2 regions of the Kitasatospora sp. HPM-01-4 genome follow, and region 2 is predicted to be linked to the other one. Evidence: riboswitches for the same ligand, from Rfam matches in the RefSeq annotation. Region 2 holds a riboswitch; the other holds the start of a gene.

Region 1 (7,150 bases), 780 kb from region 2:
CCCACCACCCGCAGGGCTGATCCCGGCCGGGCTCGCGCAGGCTGCCGTACGGGTGCTCGGAGCCCGTGCGGCGGCCGGTCGCGACATCCCGGGTGAACCACCCGGGACGCCTCCGCCGGCGCGCCCTCGCGCAGCCCGGTGACCCCCGGCCGCGCCGAGCGCCGCCGGTGTCACCCCGCCGAGGCACCCCGAGCCCGGCTCGCGCACCGCCATCGGCTGTCACCGGTTTCGCCGGGCGCGACCGATTTCCCGCCATATTCCCAACGGCCGTGCCCCACAGGCTCGGTGGCCTCCCTGGCCGGCGGCCGAAAGGCGCCCGCGAGGGGCGGCGCAACCCGCCCGACACGCCACACCCGTCGACGCCGCCCCGGGCCTGTGGATAAGGTCGGAGCCCATGGCTGGCAGCACGCCGGGCGCACCGCCCCAGACGACTGCGAAGGGGCCCGCCGCGACGGCGACCGCGGACCCCTGGACGGCCCGGCTGCGCACCAGGCTGTACCGGGCCCGGCGCACGCTGCGCCGGACCGGGGTGGACTACTTCCGCGGCGACGCCTCCGACTGGCTCGCCTTCGCCGCGTTCCTGGCGACCATCCCGCTGCTCGTGGTGCTGAACGTCTGGTTCCCCGCCTGGGTGACTCCCACCGCGCTGGTCCTGCCGATCCTGGCCGGCTCCCTGCTGCTGCGACCGGGCACCCTGGTGCTGCTGTACGCGGCCGCCGCGCTGGGCCTGTCCACCGAGTCGGTGATCCACACCGGCGAGCGAGTGGCCAGCGAGCACCCCGAGAGCTATGTCTTCGGCGTCACCCCCGGCGCGGCCCTGGTGGTCGGCGCGGTCGGGGTGGCCGGCCTGCTGCTGGCGCAGTTCCGCAGCCGGGTCGGCGTGCCCTGGCGCGGCGGCGGCACCATGCTCTTCGACCTGCGCGAACGGCTGCGGGTGCAGAGCCAGGTCCCCGTGCTGCCCGAGGGCTGGTACGCGGACATGGCGCTGCGCCCGGCCGGCGGCCAGTCCTTCTCCGGTGACTTCGTGGTGGCCGCCAGGACCGGGCCGGGGCGGCGGGTGCTGGAGTGCGTCCTGGCGGACGTCTCCGGCAAGGGCATGGACGCCGGCTCGCGCGCCCTGCTGCTGTCCGGCGCCTTCGGCGGCCTGCTCGGCTCGCTGCCCGCGCACGAGTTCCTGCCCGCCGCCAACGGCTACCTGCTGCGGCAGGACTGGGAGGAGGGCTTCGCCACCGCCGTCCATCTGGTGCTGGACTTGGACACCGGTGAGTACGAGCTGCTCTCGGCCGGGCACCTGCCGGGGATGCAGCGGCGGTCGGGAGCGGGACGCTGGGAGGTCAAGGAGGCGGCCGAGGGGCCGCTGCTCGGGATCTACGACGGCGCCAAGTTCGAGGGAGTGCGGGGCCGGCTGGACCGCGGCGACCTGCTGATGCTCTGCACCGACGGTATGGTCGAGGTGCCCGGGCGCGATCTGTCCGAGGGCATGGACCGGCTGATGGGCGAGGCCGACCGGCTGGTCGCCGGGGCGCTGCTGCAGAGCGGCAGCCGTGGTGCGGCGGTCCGGCTGATCGAGACCGTGGCCAAGGACGTCAACGACGACCGGGCGGTGCTGCTGCTCTGGCGTCAGTGAGGCGGCACGGAGCGGTGCGAGGCGGTACCGGCCGGTGCCGGTGCCCGGGCGGCAGTGGATTCGAACACCGGACAGGTGTGTCAAGTCCGGCAGCCGATCTTCGGCCAATCCTGACGGGCCCCCGACGCGGTGCCGCCGCCGCTGCCCGACCACTGGATCACCGCTGACCGGGCCGGTGGGGGAGCCCCTGCCGACAGTTCGTCAGAAGCCCTGGGCTATCGTCTCGGTCGGCGGAAATTCGTCTCACATGCCAGGAACTTCCAGCCGGGCTTTCGGCTACGCCTTTACGCAGTCGGCATGACCGACCACACTGAGTCGGTGGGCGGGACTGGTCGGTATCGGTAGTCGGGGGATGGGGGGCGTTGCATGCGGCTCTCGGTCGGCGCCACACGGCCGTGCCCCGCCAGACAGGCCGGGCTCCGGCGTCGCCACAGGGTTTCCGGATGAAACCCCGCAACGTAGTAAGGAAGTGAGTCCGGGTGGTGCTCTCCGTCTCCGCACTGGTGCTGTTCGGTGCCCTCGTCTTCATCTTCATCCGCAACAAGCAGTTGAAGACCAGTCACGCGATCATTTCGGCCCTCTTCGGATTCATGCTCAGTGCCTCCACGGCGGCGGAGCCGATCAAGAACTTCCTCACCTCGGTGGCCAACAGCCTCAAGTCCTTCTCCGGCTGAGCCGACACCCGTCCGGCCGGTCCTCCCGGATCAGCGCGCGGCGCCGGGTGCCCGGCGGGGGTGACGCCGGCCGTGGCCCGGGCCGTACTCGGTCACCGAGTACCCCTAGCGCCGGGCGGACCGCAGTACGTGCCTGACCCGGGCCAGCAGTCCGGGCCTGGGCGCCGGTGCCGCGACGGGTGCGGGCACCGGGACGGAGCACACGGGCTCCGGCTGCACTCCGCCCTCGGGGATCAGCAGGACGAACAGGCGGGCCCAGCAGAACCGCTCGCCGCGCGGCCAGTCCAGTGCGTGCAGTGCGGCCGAGGCGGCCTCCGAGACCTCGCCGTTCAACCGGACCTCGGCGATGTCGTCGCCGGCCCGGCCGCCGAGGAACAGCTTCACGCCGTTCAGCTGTCCGCCGGTGAGCCTGGGGCCGAGCGCCTCGGCGATCGCGGTCAGCGGCTGGTGGTCGGCCAGCCAGCCGGCCAGTCGCTCGTTGCCGAACCCGAAGACGGCCGCCGGACCCTGGATCGCCCGCCAGCCCGCCAGCTCGGCGGGCCGGTAGTGGTCCCCGTGCTCGCCCCGGTGCTCCAGCAGCTCCACCACGGTCGAGGCGGTGGTGGTGGCCCACATCTTCACGGCGTTGTCGAGCTTCTCCTCCTCGGTCTTGCCGAGCCCGGCCGCGCAGTCCCAGACCACGGGGGCGTCCGCGCGCCCGAGGTCGAGGACGAAACCGAGGTCCACATGGCCGCTCCCGCCCTGGCCCGGGTGCTCGCGGACCGCCACCGCCGTGGTGCCGGGACCGCGGACCACCTCGCCGTCCACCGTGAACTCCACGCCGAACTGCGCCATTTCGCGGACCACACTGCGCTGGATGACGGCCATACGGTCCTGCGGGCGCACGGGTGGGCTCCTAGCTCGAATAAATGATCGTTAAGGCGAACGCTCGCGAGGGTATCGGCCGCGGGCCCCTGCGGGAAACGGACCGTCAGCCGTGTCCGGCACGGTGGGCGTGACACAGCTCACCGGGGAATCTCCAGGTCGCACCGGAGGGTGTCCGGATTGATGCGGAGTGTGGATTCCATGACGATCTGTGTGGATTCGTCCGGCCGACCGTGACCGATCCGGCTGCACACGGCGGTTCGGCGTGACCGGAGAGTGACCGCCGGCCTCCGGTGTCCTTATGCGCTCCTTATGCCTAAGCGGGGCTAACTTGCTCCGTGTACGTCGGATCGGTTTTTCTTCAGCCAGCCCGGTCATCGTCCGGGTCGGCCCGCCAGGTGGAACGCCGAGTCCTGCCGCCGCCCGGAGGCCGCACTTCGCGCAGTGCACGGCAGGAGCGGGGGAACCACAGGCAGGTCGCCGCGCCCGGAGAACCGGGCCGGCTAGGGGTGAAGCCGCTTCCCGGCGGCCGGGCTACTTCCGGTCCGAACCCGACAGCTCACCTCGCAGGCGTCGGAGAGGACTCCCCATGCTCGCGCAGGACGCCCGCCGTTCCCGGCTGCCCCGATTCGCCCGCCGCGCGCTGGTCGCCGGCGCGACCGGCGCCGCCCTGGCGCTGCCCGCCACCGCGGCCCAGGCCGCCCCGGCCTACACCTCCCCGGTGGCCAACCCCCACCTGGGCACCCCGTACCACGCGACCGGCTCCTCGTGGGTCAGCGGCCACCACACCGGCGTGGACTTCCTGGTCTTCACCGGCACCCCCGTCAGGGCCGTCACCACCGGCACCGTGGTCACCGCGGGCTGGGGCGGCTCGTACGGAAACCAGGTCGTCATCCGGCACACCGACGGCAAGTACTCCGAGTACGCCCACCTCTCGGCGATCAACGTCCGGGCCGGTCAGTCCGTGGCCGTCGGCCAGCAGATCGGCCGTTCCGGTGCCACCGGCAACGCCAAGGGCCCGCACCTGCACTTCGAGGTCCGCACCGGCCCGGCCTACGGCTCCGACATCAACCCGGTGAGCTACCTGGTGCGCCACGGCGTCCGCCTCTGACACGCACTCAGCCCGGACGGGGCTGGGAACACGACTTCGGCCCCGGGCCGACGGTGGAAACCGTCGGCCCGGGGCCGAAGTGTCTGGAGCGGGTGACGAGAATCGAACTCGCGTGACCAGTTTGGAAGACTGGGGCTCTACCATTGAGCTACACCCGCGTGCCGCATACATGCGCATACGACGCCCCCGGGAACCTGTCGGTCACGAGGACGGAGTCAGCCTACCTGGTTCGGTCGGTTGCTTGCACACTGCTTTCGGTTCCGGGCATGTCCGGTGGGCTCCCGATATAGCGGCGAGCGCGGCCCGGCCGACGTGTACGCTTCCTCTCGGCACCACGGGGTGTGGCGCAGTTTGGTAGCGCGTCCGCTTTGGGAGCGGAAGGTCGTCGGTTCGAATCCGGTCACCCCGACAGTGCGGCAGGGTCTCGTCAGCGGGCGGGGCCCTGTTGGCTTTCCCGGACGGCCTCGCTCTTGAAGCCGTGTGCGGCGCCGGTCAGTTGACGACACATCGGGCCCTTCCGGGGGTCGGTCGGCCGGTGGCCGTGCGGCCGCGTCCGGTGCGCCGGGGCCGCGCCCGATCGGGCGGCGGCACGCTGATCGCGGGCGGGCCTGGCGTCCGCCTTTCGTGGTACCGGTAGGATGGGCCGCTGGCCGGTAGTCCCTGTGCATACGCGCAGGTCGACCGCCCGAGGGCGAGGAGTCACGCTCACCGTCCACCACGTACGGGAGATGCAGCCCCAACCGCCCATCGCCCGTCTCGCCCGTGCCGGATGAGCCGGACGGGCGGAGACAACCTGACCGCAAGCCCTTAGGAGACCCAACCGTGAAGAGCGCCGTCGAGACTCTGAACCCGACCCGGGTTCGACTCACCGTCGAGGTGCCCTTCGAGGAGCTCAAGCCCAGCCTCGACGCGGCGTACAAGAAGATCAACCAGCAGGTCTCGGTCCCGGGCTTCCGCAAGGGCAAGATCCCGGCCCGCGTCATCGACCAGCGCTTCGGCCGTGCCGCCGTGCTGGAGGAGGCGGTCAACGACGCCCTGCCGCGCTTCTACACGCAGGCCGTCGACGAGGGCAAGATCGAGGTCCTCGGTCAGCCCGAGATCACCGACATCGAGGGTGTCGAGCGGATCGCCGACGGCGGTGACCTGAAGTTCACCGCCGAGGTCGACATCCGCCCGGAGATCACCCTGCCGGACTTCACCGCCATCGAGGTCGAGGTCGACCCGATCGTGGTCGAGGACGCCGACGTAGAGAAGTCCCTGGAGCAGCTGCGTGAGCGCTTCTCCTCGGTCAAGGACGTCGAGCGCGCCGCCGCCGAGGGCGACGTCGTGATCGTCGACCTGGAGGCCAAGGTCGACGGCGAGGTCCCGGAGGACGGCACCGCCTCCGACGTCAGCTACGAGATCGGCTCCGGCCGTCTGCTGGACGGCATCGACGAGGCCGTCGTCGGCCTGTCCGCCGGTGAGGCCAAGACCTTCACCACCGAGCTCAAGGGCGGCACCCAGGCCGGCAAGAGCTCCGAGGTCACCGTCACCGTGAAGACCGTCCAGGAGAAGGAGCTCCCGGCGCTGGATGACGAGTTCGCCCAGCTGGCCAGCGAGTTCGACACCCTGGAGGAGCTGAAGGCCGACTCCCGCAAGCGCCTGGAGCGCATGCGTGAGTTCGACCAGGCCACCCAGGCCCAGGAGCGCGTCCTGGACGAGCTGCTGAAGCTGGTCGAGATGGAGTACCCGGCCAAGCTCCTCAAGGACGAGGTCGAGACCCGCCGCCACAACCTGGAGCACCACCAGCTGGAGCCCATGGGTCTGAACCTGGACACCTACCTCACCACCCAGGGCAAGACCCTGGAGGAGTTCCTGGCCGAGACCGAGGAGCAGGCGAAGAAGGGCATCAAGACCCAGTTCGTGCTCGACGCGATCGTGGCGAAGGAGGAGCTCGGCGTTAACCAGGAGGAGCTCACCGAGCACCTGATCCGCCGTGCCGCCGGTTCGGGTCTCACCCCGGACCAGTTCGCCCAGCAGGTCGTCCAGGGTGGCCAGGTGCCGCTGCTGGTCGGCGAGGTCGCCCGCGGCAAGGCGCTGGCCACCGTGGTCGAGGCCGCCACCGTCAAGGACACCAACGGTGAGGTCGTCTCCTTCGACGACGCCGAGGACGAGGCCGACGAGGCCGCTGCCGAGACCACCGAGGCCTGAGTTCCCGCGTAGTTCCGGATGGCGAGCCCGGGCACCTTTCGGTGCCCGGGCTCGCTGTTTTCGAATGCCGACCCTGCGCTCACAGCGAACAGTTCTGTGTGGGGGATTCCGTGGCCCGGGCTGAGCGTTAGGGTCCTTAGACAGCGACATTCACGCAGTGAAACTGCGACAAGTGACGGCTGCCCCCAGTCCGTCCAATTCAACTGAGCAGGTGGCTAAGTGACGTTCCCGCAGATGCAGATGCCTGGCCTCATGGCGCCGCACGCCGCCGCTGGTGACGTGCTCGGTGGCCTGGGGGACCAGGTCTACAACCGGCTGCTCAACGAGCGCATCATCTTCCTCGGCCAGCAGGTCGACGACGACATCGCCAACAAGATCACCGCCCAGCTGCTGCTCCTGGCCGCTGACCCGGACAAGGACATCTACCTCTACATCAACTCTCCGGGTGGTTCGATCACCGCGGGCATGGCGATCTACGACACCATGCAGTACATCAAGAACGACGTGGTGACGATCGCGATGGGCATGGCGGCCTCGATGGGCCAGTTCCTGCTCACCGCCGGCACCCCCGGCAAGCGCTTCTCGCTGCCGAACGCCAACATCCTGATGCACCAGCCCTCCGCAGGCCTCGGCGGTTCGGCCACCGACATCCGGATCCAGGCCGAGCAGCTGCTGCGCACCAAG
Region 2 (7,150 bases):
ACCGAATTTTGACCGATCTTCTCGATCGAAACGGGAACCCCGGTGCCGTCCTCGACAACTCCGGCCACTGCGAGCCGTTTTGCGACCCGCTTTCACCCTCACGGCCCGATCCGGCGCCCCCTGGGGCCGCCGCTCAGGGCGGCCTGCAGCAGCACGGCCGGCGCGAAGAGCCTGGTCGGCGGCGCGGTCAGCGAGAGGGTGTCGATGAAGGCGTCCTGCGCGGCCTTGCTGCGCTGGGCGGCGTTCAACACCCGGTCCAGATAGGCGTGCTGGAGCTTCAGCAGCGGCCCCCGACGGCCGCCGAGGGTGGTGTCGTAGCGCAGGTCCTCGGCGCAGGCCGCCCGCCAGGCCGCCCCCGCCTCGCGGAACACCGCGCGCTGGATCATCCTGGAGTTCACCGGGAGTTCAACTACCGTCTGTCTACGGGCGATCGGTCCACGGGACCTGTGGGCTCCGGAAGCTCCGGCCGCGAGCAGATCGCGCAGCACCAGCGCGGACCGGGCCGCCACCGACATGCCCTGCCCGTACATCGGGTTGAAGGTGCAGGCAGCGTCGCCGACCACCAGCAGCCCCTCGGGTAGACCGGCCAGCCGCTCGTAGTGCCGCCGCCGGCTGGGCGGCGGGCGGAAGCCGTGGATCGGGGCGACCGGTTCGAGGCCCTTGAGCAGCTCGTACAGGTCCGGTGTGCGCAACTCCCGGCTGAAGGCGAGGAATCCGTCGAGGTCGGTGGGTGCGGTGAAGCCGCGCATCCCGCCGACCGTCACCATCCAGCGGTCCCCCTCCACCGGGAACAGCAGCCCGAAGCGCGGATTGCGCCCGGGCCGGGGCTGGAGGTAGAGCGCACGGCCGGCGGACAGGCCCCCCTCGGCCCTGCGGAACAGCCCGGTCGAGTAGCTGACCCCGCCGTCCATCACGCTCTCCTCGGGCGCGTCGAGCCCAAGGTCGTTCAGCCAGTGAGGAGTTCGGGACGTACGGCCGGTGGCATCGACCACCACCTCCGCGGGCAGCACCGACTCGGTCCGGTCACGGTCGCCGCGCCGCCGGTAGCGGACTCCGGCGATCCGGGGTCCGGCGACGGTGAGCCCGACGGCGTCGACTCCCTCACGCGCCTCGATACCCGGGTGCGACAGCACCTGGTGGCGCAGCGCCCAGTCGATCAGGGGGCGGGTGAGACTGACGATGGTGTGCCGCGGCGAGAAGGAGGGGAGCCAGCCGGCCGGCGTGAGCCAGCGGATGTCGCTGGGCAGGCCGAGGCGCTGCGCCCCCGCGTCGATGAGCAGCTCGGTCGTGCCGGGCAGCAGCCGCTCGATGGCATCCAGTCCGGCCGGCATCAGCAGGTGGGCCTGGCGGGCCTGCGGGACTCCCCCGGCGAACTCGGCCCTGCCCGGTCGGCGGTCGCGCTCCACCAGGGTCACCTGCCAGCCCGCCTCGGCGAGGACCCAGGCGTGCAGCAGCCCGGCCAGGCTGCCTCCCAGCACGGCGGCTCTGCCAACAGGTAACGACATCTCGGCCCCTCTCTCACCCGGCGGAGCTGTACGCCGGGCCTTGCACTGGGCGGCGGGTGGTGCGGAGGCGGGTGGTGCGGCGCGGAGGCGGAAGGTGGTGCTGCGGTGCGATGGGGTGGTGCACAGGCGCGGACCAGCGCGTGCAGCGTACGTGGGGAGCGTGCGAGGACGAACCGGATGCATTCTGCCCACCCGAGCTGGGCCGCTAACCATCAGATCGGACTGGAGGTGAACGTGCATCGACAAGGAACGCCACCCACACGGAACCGCCCGGGCGATCCCGGTCGCGCACCCGATGGACACGCCCCGCCTTCGACACCACCTCCCGACACCGCACCGTCCGGCAGGGCCCGCCGCCCGAGGGAACGGGGCGGCGGGCCCTGCCGGGGAGAGGACCGGGCCATCTCGGCCGATGTCCTTACAGGACAGGTCAGTTGGAGAAGTCCTGGGTGAGCCAGACGGTGCCGTGGGCATCCCGGTAGACGGCGATGCCGATGTGGCTGAACTCGCCGCTGAGGATGTTCTTGCGGTGGCCGTCGTCCGGCGGCGTCTCGTTCAGCATGTCCTGGGTCAGACTGACGGCCATCGCGGCGATGTCCTGGGCGGCGGAGCCGACCCCGCCGCCGTAACCTATGTTCTCCCCGATGGCGTTCCACTGGACGCCCGCGGCCGTCTCCCGCGCTCCCAACTCGGCCTCGCCCGGGCACTGGTGGGACATGCCACAGCCGCCGGCCATCGTCTGGTTGTGGGCCTCGGCGCTGCGGGTCAGACCCGCCGTGATGGTGTAGGCGGGCAGGCCCTGGGCGGCCCGTGCCTGGTTGATCAGGCTGAGCACCTGCTGTACGGCGTCCGAACTCGAACCGCTCGTCGCGGACGGGGCGGTGGGCGTGGCCGTGGGGGTGGCGGCGGGGGCCTGGCCGGCCGGAGCCGACGGGGACGCGGACGGCGACGACGGGGCGGACGCCTCGGACGACGGAGCGGAGGCGTCGGACGACGGGGTCGAGGCCTGAGCGGTCGGCCGCGCGCCGTGGGAGCCCTGGTAGTCGGCGGCGGGCTGCGCGCTCTCGGTGTCCGGGGCCTGGGTGGCCGAAGCGGTCGGGGAGGCGTGGGACTTCCCGGCGGGAGCCTGACCGGCGGGCCGCGCGGCGTGCGGCGCGGTGTGCGAGCCGGCCTGGTGGCGCTGCCCCCCGGAGCCGGCCTGGTGGTGGTACTGGTGGTGCTCCTGCCACCCGGCGTAGCTCGCGTAGGTGTGGGAGCCGGGCGCCGCGGAGGCTCCGCTCGCACTCAGCAGCGGCAGCATGAGACCGGCGCCGGCGATCCCGGCGGTGGCGGCAAGACGCGGGGTGTAACTCCGGCGCGCACGGCGATGCCGGCCGGAACCTGAAGTCAGCATGGGGCGTTCCTCTGCGACGCCTGCGAGGTGAGCTGTCGGGTTCGGGCCGTGAGGTAGCCCGGCCGCACACAGAACGGCTTCACCCCGAGCCGCGACCCACCGAGCCCGGGAGCGGGCTGGGCAGGGCGCGGCGAACTACCTGGTTCCCCCGCTCCTGCCCGGTGCACTGCTCGACGTCCTGCCGACCGGTGGACAGGACTCGGCGTCCCGGCGGCAGGGTCCGCAGGTGCGAACAGCCTGAACGCTAGGCAGTTCCACCCGCCGGACACAAGTTCGTATTACGCACCTCACATAGAAATGGCATGAAAAGCTGACTGATTGCCATATTCAGTGACACATTGCCCATAAACGACCTAATCGGACACCTTTCTGACCCGACTTCCCCGGCCCCGACACCGGGTACTGCGACCCTCGGCCATCGGAGCCGGCCGGCCGCATCCCCGGTCGGCGGCCGCCGTCGCCGCGACCGGCACGGTGGACGGACGGGCTGCTCGCAGCAGCAAGAGGGCCTCACTGTCAGGCGTGGCGGCACAGTACACACCGCGTAGTACCGTTTCGCCCAAGAGGGAGAGGAGCGCGGCGGATGCAGGCGAACGACGCCCAGACTCTGGTGCTGTGCGTGCTGGCCGACGGGCCGCTGCACGGCTACGCCATCAACACGGCGATCGAGGAACTGGTCGGAGAACGACTGGGCCCCGGGAGCCTGTACGGGGCACTCAGCCGGCTGGAGGCCAAGCAGCTGATCGAGCCCGCCGAGGAGCAGGGACGCCAGCGGCCCGTACGGCTGACTCCCAAGGGCCGCCAGGTACTTGAACAGGAACTGCGGTCCATGGCGAAGGTCGCCAGGGCTGGACTGCGGAGCCTGGGGGTGAGCCCGGCTTGAGTCTCCACCGAGGCCTGGTCCGGCTCTACCCCGGCGTGTTCCGGGAGCGGTGGGGCGAGGCGCTCGAGGAGGACGCCCGGGCGGCCGGCTGGCGGGCCTGGCCGAGCCTGGCCGTCGGCATCGCGGACATGTGGCTGCACCCCGCGATCTGGCCCGCCGACCACCACGCCCAGCGCCGCCAACGGGCGGCCACGCTGGCCATAACGGTCGCTGCGCTCGGCGCACTGTCAGGGCGCGTCGCCACCGCGCAGGGCGCCCGGTTCACCTCCGCCCCCGGCGGCACCTGGGCAGGGAACACCTGCACCGTCCTGTTCCTGCTCGGCCTCGCCCTCGTCGCGCCGCTCCCCCGCCCGACCCGCGCCGCCGCGACCGCACTGGCCGGCCGGGCGCTCCGCCGGCTCGCCGCCCCCGCCCTGGTCGGGGCGGGCATGGTGGCCGTGGTGCGCCTCGGAGCGCCCTCGCTCGCCACGGGCCCCTGGCACCACCTCGCCGTCTTCGCCTACTGGACCACCCTGGCCGCCGGAGCCGTCCAGACCTGCCGGTTCTTCGCGGGCCTCGGCGGGACCGTGGTCGCAGCGCCCCCGTCCGGGCGACTCCGCCTGGGCCTGTGGAGCCTGACCGCGGCCGGCGTGCTCACCGGATCGGTCGTCCTCGCGGCCTCGGCGGCCCGTCAGACCCCCGACCACATCGCGGTGGCGGCGGGGGCGGCGCTGGTACTGCTCGCGTGGGCACTCACCGCCACCCTGCGCGACCTGCGGTCCGTGGCCACCGACTGACCGGGACCGCCGGGCCGCACCCCGCCCCTGCCGGGGCTCCGACCGGAGCCCCGGCTACGCCGGCTACCCGCCGTCGGCGCGGAGGTGGGCGAGGACGGCGAGGACACGGCGGTTGCCGTCGGTCGGGTCGAGATCGAGTTTGGTGAAGATGTTGCCCGCGTGTTTGACCACGGCGGCCTCGGTGACGACCAGCTCCCGGGCGATGGACTGGTTGTTGCGGCCCTCGGCCATCAGGGCGAGGACTTCGCGTTCCCTGGGAGTCAGCCGGTCGAGCGCCCGGGCGGCGGAGCTGCCGGCGGACCGCTGGGTGAGCAGGGTCCTGACGACCTCGGGGTCGATGACGGTCCGGCCGTCGGCCACCCGGCGCAGCGCGTCCAGGAACTCGGCCACCTCACCGACCCGGTCCTTGAGCAGGTAGCCGAGTCCGCCCCGGCCCGGGTCACCGCCCGACAGGAGCTGGGCGGCGTAGGCGGTGGCGACGTACTGGGAGAGCACCACCACCGGCAACTCGGGGTGCCGGGTGCGCAGTTCGAGGACGGCCCGCAGGCCCTCGTCGCCGTAACCCGGTGGCATCCGGACGTCGGTGAGGACGAGGTCGGGAAGGTCCGCGTCCACCGCGCGGACCAGCTCCTCGGCGTCCCCGACGGCGGCGGTGACCTGATGGCCGCCGAGGGTGAGCAGTTCGACCAGGCCCGCCCTGAGCAGGACGGAATCCTCGGCCAGGACTATGCGGAGCACGCCACCTCCCGGGCGGAGCAGGGGACTTCGACTCGCAGCCGGGTGGGTCCGCCGGCCGGACTGGTCAGCAGCAGCCGGCCCTGCAGGATCGCCAGCCGGTCGGCCAGGCCCTGGAGTCCGCCGCCGGCCGCCGGATCCGCGCCGCCGCGCCCGTCGTCGCTGATCAGCAGCGAGAGCAGGCCGTCGGCGTGGTGTCCGGCGACGGTGACCCGGGTGGCGCCACTGTGCTTGGCGGCGTTGGCGAGCGCCTCGGTGACGCTGAAGTAGGCCATGGTCTCGACCTGTTCGGGCAGCCGGTACGGCAGGTCGAGGTCCACCCGGACCGGGATCGGGTTGCGTACCGCGACCTCGGCGACGGCGGCCGCCAGGCCGTGGTCGGCGAGCACCCGGGGGTGGATTCCCCGCACCAGGTCGCGGAGTTGGTCCAGTGCCCGGCGGGCCTCACCCTGCGCGCGGGCGGCCAGCTCGGCCGCCGCCTCGCCCTGGCCGGCGCCGAGCCTCAGCCGCACCAGGCCCAGGGTCATGGTCAGCGCGACGAGTTGCTGTTGCGCGCCGTCGTGCAGATCACGCTCGATGCGCCGGCGTTCGCTCTCGAAGGCGTCGGCCAACCGGGCGCGGGAGCGGGTGAGTTCGACCACCTGCCCGGCCGGCTCGGCCTCCCGGGCGGCCAGCAGCAGCCGGGACAGCCCGATCTGGGCACCGGTCAGCAGCGCGCCCAGATAGGCGCAGCACACCAGGCCGAGCAGTCCGGCCGCGCCGCCGAGCAGGGCCTCCACCGGTCCGTCCACCGCGTGCCCGGGTAGGAGCATCACCGTCTCGGGTGCCAGGGCGGCCACGACCAGCGGCGAGACCAGGAACACGAAGGACAGGGCCAGCAGCGCGGTGAACGCGAGGTCGATGGCCGCGAAGACCAGCGCCAGCGCGCCGGCGTGGCCCAGTTCGCGCCAGGTCGCGCGCTCGCGCAGCCGGGTCCGTACCCGGTGGGCGACCCCGTGGCCGGGCCCGGCCGCCAGCACGGGGTGCGGGCTCGGTACGGTCTCCGGCTCCACCAGCCGCATCCGCCGCCGCTCGACGGCGCCCACGGGTATCCCGGCCAGCGCGGTGAGCGCGAGGATGACCAGCCCGATCCCGACGACCGAGAGTCCGACTCCCAGGACCAGCAGCACCGCCAGCAGCACGAGGGTGACCGTGCCCAGCAGCGCCCCGCTCAGCAGGTACGCCCAGCAGCGCCACGGCCAGCCCGAGTACAGGAAGCGGATCGGGCGCGCCCTCAGCGCTCCCCACAACGCGAGCCCGGACGGTTCGGCGGCCAGTACTCCGGGCATCCGTCCCCTCCGTGCCTTCGCTGGTCAAGTCACCCAACCGTAGTCGACGGCCGGGTCGGCGGGGGATCGGTGGCCGGGTCGGCCGGGGACCGGCGGGGTCGGAGGCGGGACCGGCGGGGTCGGACCGAACCCGGAGGCGGACACCGTGTGCTGAGAGCCGGTCAGCCGAACGGTGGACCGGCTCGGCCTTCCGGTCGGTACAGCGGTTCAGCCGCGGTTCCGGTAGATCGACCGATGCGCGGACTGCCGTGGCGTTGCGACGCTGGAGGCCACCCGAGAGAGGAGAAGACCCACCGTGAACACCCGCAACGCACAGCCCGCCGCCCCGTCCGACCAACTCCCGAGCCATCCACGCAGCCTGACGGCTTTTCGCACCATGAAGCGCCTCGTCGGCGGCTACATCGCCCTCAGCCTGCTCACCCTCGTGGCCGCCTGCCTGCTCCGCCGTGATCCCGGGCTGGTGAACGCGACGGTCTGGATCCGGGGCACGATCGTCGTCCTCACCTCCCTGCTGATGCTCTCCTTCGTCG

Evidence for each region. Region 2 has a riboswitch for cyclic di-AMP ahead of ACSMTC_RS29060 (CAP domain-containing protein). Riboswitches for the same ligand answer to the same signal wherever they lie in the genome.
Region 1: another riboswitch for cyclic di-AMP. It lies ahead of ACSMTC_RS25410 (M23 family metallopeptidase); the one in region 2 lies ahead of ACSMTC_RS29060 (CAP domain-containing protein).

The regions. Positions count from the first base shown of each region.
Region 1 covers NZ_JBPQGP010000005.1:5,855,216-5,862,365, forward strand. The annotation lists gene ACSMTC_RS25390 (ribose-5-phosphate isomerase) at 1-20, shown strand, start outside; gene ACSMTC_RS25395 (PP2C family protein-serine/threonine phosphatase) at 395-1,627, shown strand; gene ACSMTC_RS25400 (hypothetical protein) at 2,107-2,301, shown strand; gene ACSMTC_RS25405 (DUF6348 family protein) at 2,407-3,186, opposite strand; cyclic di-AMP (ydaO/yuaA leader) riboswitch at 3,594-3,751, shown strand; partial or broken gene ACSMTC_RS25410 (M23 family metallopeptidase) at 3,875-4,276, shown strand; tRNA gene ACSMTC_RS25415 (tRNA-Gly) at 4,361-4,434, opposite strand; tRNA gene ACSMTC_RS25420 (tRNA-Pro) at 4,612-4,685, shown strand; gene tig (trigger factor) at 5,099-6,466, shown strand; gene ACSMTC_RS25430 (ATP-dependent Clp protease proteolytic subunit) at 6,707-7,150, shown strand, end outside.
Region 2 covers NZ_JBPQGP010000005.1:6,639,292-6,646,441, reverse strand. The annotation lists gene ACSMTC_RS29065 (NAD(P)/FAD-dependent oxidoreductase) at 99-1,505, opposite strand; gene ACSMTC_RS29060 (CAP domain-containing protein) at 1,936-2,898, opposite strand; cyclic di-AMP (ydaO/yuaA leader) riboswitch at 2,901-3,072, opposite strand; gene ACSMTC_RS29055 (PadR family transcriptional regulator) at 3,482-3,781, shown strand; gene ACSMTC_RS29050 (hypothetical protein) at 3,778-4,557, shown strand; gene ACSMTC_RS29045 (response regulator) at 4,621-5,295, opposite strand; gene ACSMTC_RS29040 (sensor histidine kinase) at 5,283-6,620, opposite strand; gene ACSMTC_RS29035 (hypothetical protein) at 6,916-7,150, shown strand, end outside.